3 regions of the Streptomyces sp. NPDC018833 genome follow, and region 2 is predicted to be linked to each of the others. Evidence: riboswitches for the same ligand, from Rfam matches in the RefSeq annotation. Region 2 holds a riboswitch; each other region holds the start of a gene.
The links. A riboswitch is a leader RNA that binds a small molecule or an ion and turns the genes downstream of it on or off. The one in region 2 is predicted to bind cyclic di-AMP.
Positions count from the first base shown of each region.

Region 1: linked by a shared signal. The riboswitch ahead of ACH5AF_RS21245 (transglycosylase SLT domain-containing protein) and the one ahead of ACH5AF_RS23775 (C40 family peptidase) in region 2 are both predicted to bind cyclic di-AMP.
Region 3: linked by a shared signal. The riboswitch ahead of ACH5AF_RS29100 (M23 family metallopeptidase) and the one ahead of ACH5AF_RS23775 (C40 family peptidase) in region 2 are both predicted to bind cyclic di-AMP.

Region 1 is NZ_JBIRZM010000010.1:150,375-152,628, forward strand. It holds gene ACH5AF_RS21240 (metallophosphoesterase family protein) at 1-278, opposite strand, end outside; gene ACH5AF_RS21245 (transglycosylase SLT domain-containing protein) at 407-1,192, opposite strand; cyclic di-AMP (ydaO/yuaA leader) riboswitch at 1,197-1,351, opposite strand; gene ACH5AF_RS21250 (zinc-dependent alcohol dehydrogenase) at 1,812-2,254, shown strand, end outside.
Region 2 is NZ_JBIRZM010000012.1:167,091-169,344, forward strand. It holds gene ACH5AF_RS23770 (LysE family translocator) at 1-531, shown strand, start outside; gene ACH5AF_RS23775 (C40 family peptidase) at 620-1,096, opposite strand; cyclic di-AMP (ydaO/yuaA leader) riboswitch at 1,100-1,284, opposite strand; gene ACH5AF_RS23780 (hypothetical protein) at 1,597-1,905, opposite strand; gene ACH5AF_RS23785 (ATP-dependent Clp protease proteolytic subunit) at 1,915-2,254, opposite strand, start outside.
Region 3 is NZ_JBIRZM010000018.1:33,513-35,766, reverse strand. It holds gene ACH5AF_RS29105 (M16 family metallopeptidase) at 1-873, shown strand, start outside; cyclic di-AMP (ydaO/yuaA leader) riboswitch at 1,105-1,296, shown strand; gene ACH5AF_RS29100 (M23 family metallopeptidase) at 1,310-2,089, shown strand.

The sequences.
Region 1 (2,254 bases), on a different contig from region 2:
CGGGCCGGGCCGGTCTCGTGCACGACGCCGAACCGGAGGCCGCTGAGCTCCGCCCGGGCCACTTCCGGCAGCCGGGCGCGCAGTTCGGCGCCGTCGTTGTTGCCGTACACGGCGAGGAGGCGGGCGGAACGGGCCTCGAGCAGGTCGAGGGTCGCGGTGTCGACCCAGTCGCCGGCGTGGACGACCACATCGGCCTCCTGGACACGGGCCATCACCTCGTCGGGCAGCCGGCGGGCGCGGCGGGGCACATGAGTGTCGGAGATCAGCAGCAGTCGCATGCCCCTACCTTCCGCCTTCCGGCACCGGGCGGGCACACGGCCGCGCCGGACGCCGCGCTGACGTGATGTCAGAACAGGAGCCCGGCGCGATTCCATCTGCAATCGAAGCCGCGAATACGGGGCTACGGTCAGTACGGACCGTTCACGTTGTCGATGGAGCCGTACCTGGCGGCGGCGTAGTTGCACGCGGCGGTGATGTTCGCGACCGGGTCATAGCTGTCCATCGACGTGCCGGGCACGTGGTAGGCCCGGAACGTGGGGTCGATCACCTGGAGAAGACCCTTGGAAGGCGTACCGTTCACCGCGTTGATGTCCCAGTTGTTGATCGCCAGCGGATTTCCGGAGGACTCACGCATGATGTTCCGGTGGATTCCCTCGTAGGTGCCGGGAATTCCGTGCTTGGCCATGATGTCGAGCGATTCCTTGATCCAGCCGTCGAGATCGTCGGAATACGTCTTGGCCTTGGCGGGCTTCGCGGCCGGGGCCTTCTTCGCCACCGGGGCGGTGCGGGCCGCGGTGCGGTCGGCGCGGGCGGTGTCGGTGGCGCGGTCCAAGGGCTTGGCCTTGGCGCCGATGCTGAGCTTCAGACCGGGGCGGATCAGCGACGGGTCAGCGCCTATGTTCCGGCGGTTGTCGTTGTAGAGCTTCTTCCAGCCGCCACTGAGGGAGTGCTCCTGGGCGATCTTCGCCAGCGAGTCACCCGCGACGACCGTGTACGTCGTGGGGGCCTTCTTCGCCGCGGCGGATGCCGTGACGACGGCCTTCGCGGTCGCGGACTGGGCCGGTTGCGCGGCACCGGCGGTGGTCGCGCCGATCACCGGCAGGGCGAACGCTGCACCGCCCATGCCCGCGGCGACGAGGCCGCGGGTGAGCCGGCTGGACTTGTGACGGCGGTGCTTACCCTTTGCAGGCATGACGCATTCCTCTCCGTCGCCTGCGAGGTGAGCTGTCGGGTTCGGGCTGGAGATGCCCGGTCGCATGGTCGGTGCGACTTCACCCCGAGCCGTTCCGGATTCCGGATCGGCGGCTTACCTGGGTCCCCCGCTCCTGCCGAACGAGTGCGTGTGGTCGGATTCCGGATGGCGGCAGGACTCGGCGGTCCATCCGGATTGCGGTGACCGTAAGGGAGAGCGACCGGAAGGAACAAGCCATGAATTCACAACCGCAATGCCAAGGCGGAAAAACAGTACGTAAATGACCTTCCTGATTTCCTGTCGAGAACTCAACTCGCGTTCCCCACAAGGAAGCTGCGCAGTCAGCCGCCGACCCCGCGGCCGCGTCGCGTGACCGACATCACGGAAGCGAGAACAAAAAGCAAAGAGCCACCCTAGTCACCTCTAAACGGACATTAGGGCAATAAAAAGGGAGGTGCCCGTACGGAAAATTCCGACACTTCACCGTTCGGGAATAGTCCGATTTATTCCGTATGTAATGACCTCGCCCGATTCGGGTACTCGCTCGTGGTGTTCGGGTGCGCGGCTGCGCCCGTACGGCGGCCGCCGGCCGCCCACCGACATCACGTGGGAGGACACGATGCGCGCGCTGACATGGCAGGGCCGGAGGGACGTCCGGATCGAGACGGTCCCCGATCCCCGCATCAAGGAGCCGACGGATGTCATCGTCCGGGTGACCTCGACCGGCATCTGCGGTTCGGATCTGCACCTGTACGAAATCCTCGGCCCCTACCTCGACCCGGGCGACATCCTCGGCCACGAGCCCATGGGCATCATCGAGGAGACCGGCCCCGAGGTGCGAAGCCTCTCGGCCGGTGACCGCGTCGTCGTCCCGTTCAACGTCTCGTGCGGCGAGTGCTTCATGTGCGCCCAAGGACTCCACTCGCAGTGCGAGACGACCCAGGTGCGCGACCGCGGCACGGGCGCGTCGCTGTTCGGCTACACAAAGCTGTACGGGCAGGTGCCCGGCGGGCAGGCCGAGTACCTGCGGGTGCCCTTCGGCGACAAGCTGCCGGTCAAGGT
Region 2 (2,254 bases):
CGCGCGGGCGTCGCCTGCGCGGTCGGCGTCGCGGGCGGACTGCTGGTGCACACCGCACTGGCCGTGGCGGGACTCGCCACGGTGCTGGTGGCGGTGCCCGTGCTGTACCGGACCCTGCAGATCGCGGGCGGGGTCTATGTGCTGTGGCTGGGCCTGCGCGCGGTGCGCTCGGCCCTGCGCCCGCTCGACGGGCCCCTCGCGATCGACGGCGCCACGGCCGCCCCCAGCGTCCGACGCAGTCTGCGCCAGGGCTTTCTCACCAATGTCCTCAATCCGAAGGCGCCGGTCCTCTTCCTGAGTCTGCTGCCGCAGTTCGTGCCGGACGGTGCCGCGGTGCTGCCGCGCACCCTGCTGCTCGCGACGATCGTCGTCGTGCTGGCGCTGATCTGGTTCCCGGCGGTGGCACTCCTGGTGGACCGGCTGGGCCGGTGGCTGCGCAGGCCGCGCACCACACGGGCCGTGGAAGGCGTCACGGGCGGCGCGCTCACCGCGCTCGGCGCGACGCTGCTGGTCCAGGCGCCGGCGCACTGACCCACCTGCGTCGGCCGCCACCGCACCTGCGGTGCCGGCGACCTCTTACGCGATGTGCTGACCGCCGGGGACCGGAGCTGCCGGGGGGTCAGCGCACGCGGCCGTACGAGACGCTGCTCGTCCAGATCTTGGCCAGCCGCACCACGTCGCCGGTCTTCGGCGAATGCCAGATCCGTCCTCTCCCGGCGTAGATGCCTACGTGGTAGACGTAGCCGCCGGAATGGAAGAAGACCAGGTCACCGCGTCGCCGTTGGGAGGCGGAGACATGGCGCGTGCGGTTGTACTGCTGCTGCGCGGTACGCGGCAGCTTCTTGCCGGCCTTCTTGTACGAGTACACCGTCAGCCCGGAGCAGTCGAAGCGGTGGGGGCCGACGGCACCGAATCTGTACGGCGACCCCTTCTTCGACGCGGCCACTTGGAGTGCTTTGCTCGCGTGGCTGGTGACCGCATGCGCCTCGGTGGTGGCTCCGGGAGCGAGGAGTGTGCCGCCGACGGCGGCGATGGTCAGTGCCGATACGGCGCCCGCGCGGGTGAGCAGGAACGGGACATGCATCTGCGCAGTCATGCGCAACCCTTCGTCAGCCGCCTGTGAAGGATGACCTGTCGGGTTCGGACCGCGAAGACGCCCGGCCGCCGAAGCGGCTTCACCCCAAGGGGACCACCGGGATCACCGGTCACCCCGTGCTGCTCGGGTCCTCCACTCCTGCCGATGCACTTCTGTCGACCAGACGTCCGGTACGGCGGCAGGACTCAGCGTCCGCCCGGACCGCCCCGTCAGGTGGCGAGGGCTTGTCGTCCAAGGATCGTGACCCACCGATGTCCGATTTCCGAGTTGAAACGGCTTTTGTGAACCTGATCACGACTGATCTGTTCGGGTGGACAGGGGCGTTGGGGCTTGAGTCGCCTGACGGGAAATCATGGTTGTACCAGCGGTGAAACGGTCAACTCCGCCAAATCGGTGGTCGAACGGCGCAAGTCCTGCGACACACGACAACTACGCCGAAGCTCCACCGAACGGGGTACGAAAGCCGCTACCCCGTTGGCGGTTGACAGCGCGATCGACCGTCAACTCGTCGAAGCGGGCGGTACGGTCACCCGGTTCGCCCTGCGCTGACCGTCGAGAATCCGCAGCGCCTCGGCAAGAGTGTCCGCGTAGACCTCGTTCTCGCCGCGCGTATGCATCAGTGTCAGGGCGTCCTTGAGTGCGGCGGCCCGTCCGACGAGTGCCTGCGCGGCACGCAGCGCGCCGTAGGTGTGCGTGGCGCGGGACGGGTTGATCCGCCCCAGCAGATCGACCACTTCGAGATAGCTGTCGACGAACTCGGCCTCCGCGCACGTCAGTGCGGGCAGCGGCGGCATCGTGGGAGGCAGCATCGCGCGCGCTCACCTCGTCCTTGTGGCGACGGGAGACGCCTTACGGTTCTGGACGACGTGATCCACCAGGCCGTACGCCTTCGCCGCGTCGGCGTCGAAGATCTTGTCCCGTTCCAGATCGGCCGCGATGCGCTCGGCGTCCTGTCCGGTGTGGCGCACCAGCATGGTCGCGAGCTGCTCCCGCAGGCGGAGCAACTCGGCCGCTTGGATCTCCAGATCGGACGGCTGGCCCCGCAACGGCTCCTCGGCGGCGGGCTGCTGGACGACGATCCGTGCGCCCGGAAGCGCCATACGCTTGCCGGGGGCCCCGGCCGCGAGCAGCACGGCGGCGGTGGAAGTCGCCTGGCCG
Region 3 (2,254 bases), on a different contig from region 2:
CCGTCGTCCCTGAGGGTGTCGCGCCCGCGTCAGGGGACCGAGGAGACGGTCGCCAGGATCGACTCTGCTGCCGTGCGTGCCTTCTACGAGGCACATGTACGGCCCGCCACGTCGACCGTCGTGATCGTCGGCGACCTGTCCGGGATCGACGTGGACGCCGTCCTTGCCGACACCCTCGGGGCCTGGACGGGTGACAAGGCGGAAACCCGGCCCGTGCCTGCCGTCACCGCCGACGACACCAGCCGCGTGATCATCGTCGACCGGCCGGGCGCCGTGCAGACGCAGCTGCTCATCGGCCGTATCGGTCCCGACCGCCACGACAGTGTCTGGCCCGCCCAGGTGCTCGGCACGTACTGCCTGGGCGGCACGCTGACCTCCCGGCTCGACCGCGTCCTGCGCGAGGAGAAGGGCTACACCTACGGCGTACGGGCCTTCGGCCAGGTGCTGCTCTCCGCTCCGGACGGCTCGGGCGCCTCGATGCTGGCCATCAGCGGCTCCGTGGACACCCCCAACACCGGTCCCGCGCTCGACGACCTGTGGAAGGTGCTGCGCACGCTCGCGGCGGAGGGGCTCACCGACGCCGAGCGCGACGTGGCCGTGCAGAACCTGGTCGGCGTGGCCCCGCTGAAGTACGAGACCGCGGCGTCGGTCGCGGCCACGCTCGCCGATCAGGTCGAGCAGCACCTCCCGGACGACTACCAGGCGCAGTTGTACGCCCGCCTGGCCGCGGCGGGGACGGTGGAGGCGACAGCGGCGGCGGTCTCCGCGTTCCCTGTGGACCGTCTGGTCACCGTGCTGGTCGGCGACGCGGCGCAGATCGAGGAGCCCGTCAGGGCGCTCGGCATCGGTGAAGTGACCGTCGTCACGGGCTGATCAAAGGCCACCTGTCGGGCGGACAGGTACAGAACGAGCGCTGCCGATTCCAGCGGAACCCCGGCTTCGAGTCCTTTGCCGGGGTTCCGTGCTTTATCCGTTTTGCAGGAGAGGCTGCCTGTCTGCCCTGTGGCATGCGCTACAAAACAGGCTGTCCGTTTGGTTATCGGCTGATGACCTGCCTAGCGTCGGTCCGGCTGTTCGCCTGGATCACGCCGCACCCGCGGCATCGGACAGTCATCGCCGAGTCCCCTTCAGGCGCGAGCCCGGGGAGCCGGGGACCCACCCTCCGTGCCCGCCAGCGGGCACGAGAGGTCGATTCCCTGGGGTGAATCGGACGCCTTCGCCCGCGCGGAGGGGCCCGTAGGAGACCTTCCTGCTCCGAACCCGTCAGCTAACCCGGTAGGCGAGAAGGAAGGAAAGGACCAGCCTTTTCATGGCGTTCACCCGTGCCACCGGGAAGCACCGTGCCCCGAGCCGCCGCACGCGCAGGAGTGCGAGTTTCGCCGGAGTCGCGACTCTGGCCACTACCGGCGTCATCGGAAGCCTCGCCTCTCCGGCACTCGCCGCCGAAGCCGAGCCCTCGGTCGAGGACACCGGCCTGACCCAGATCGTCTCCATGGGGTCCATCGCCGACGAGATCGCCGACCAGGCCGCCGCCCAGAAGCAGGAGGCCGCCGAGGCCGCCGCCAAGGCCCGGGCGAAGGCGAAGGCCGAGGCCGAGGCGAAGCGCAGGGCCGAAGCGCGGGCCAAGGAGGCTCGCGAGGCCAAGGAGCGCGCCGCCCGCGAGGCCGAGCGCCGGCGCCTGAACTCCTTCCAGCTCCCCGTCGCGGGCTCGTACGTGACCACCGGCTACCAGGCGGGCGGGTCCCTGTGGTCCTCCGGCAGCCACTCCGGCGTCGACTTCCGTGCCGCGTCCGGAAGTTCGGTCATGGCCGTCGGTGCCGGCACCGTCGTCGAGGCGGGCTGGGGCGGCGCGTACGGCAACAACATCGTGCTCCGCATGAACGACGGCACCTACACCCAGTACGGCCACCTGTCGTCGATCAACGTCTCGGTCGGCCAGCAGGTCATGCCCGGTCAGCAGATCGGTCTCTCCGGCTCGACCGGCAACTCGACCGGCCCCCACCTCCACTTCGAGGCCAGGGCCACGGCGGAGTACGGCTCCGACATGAACCCGGTCGCGTATCTGCGCGCCCGCGGCGTCAGCGTCTGACCGACGGCTCTTGGGAAGGCCCCTGGAATCTGCCTGCTGCCGGGGGCCTTCCGCGTCCGTGGGCCCCGCCCGCGTCTCCTGTGTCCTGTGTCCGGGTCCGTCCCGCCGTCCCCTGCCCGCTCCCGTGTCGGGGCGGTGCCGTGTGCGGGGCGGTGCCGCCGTGGC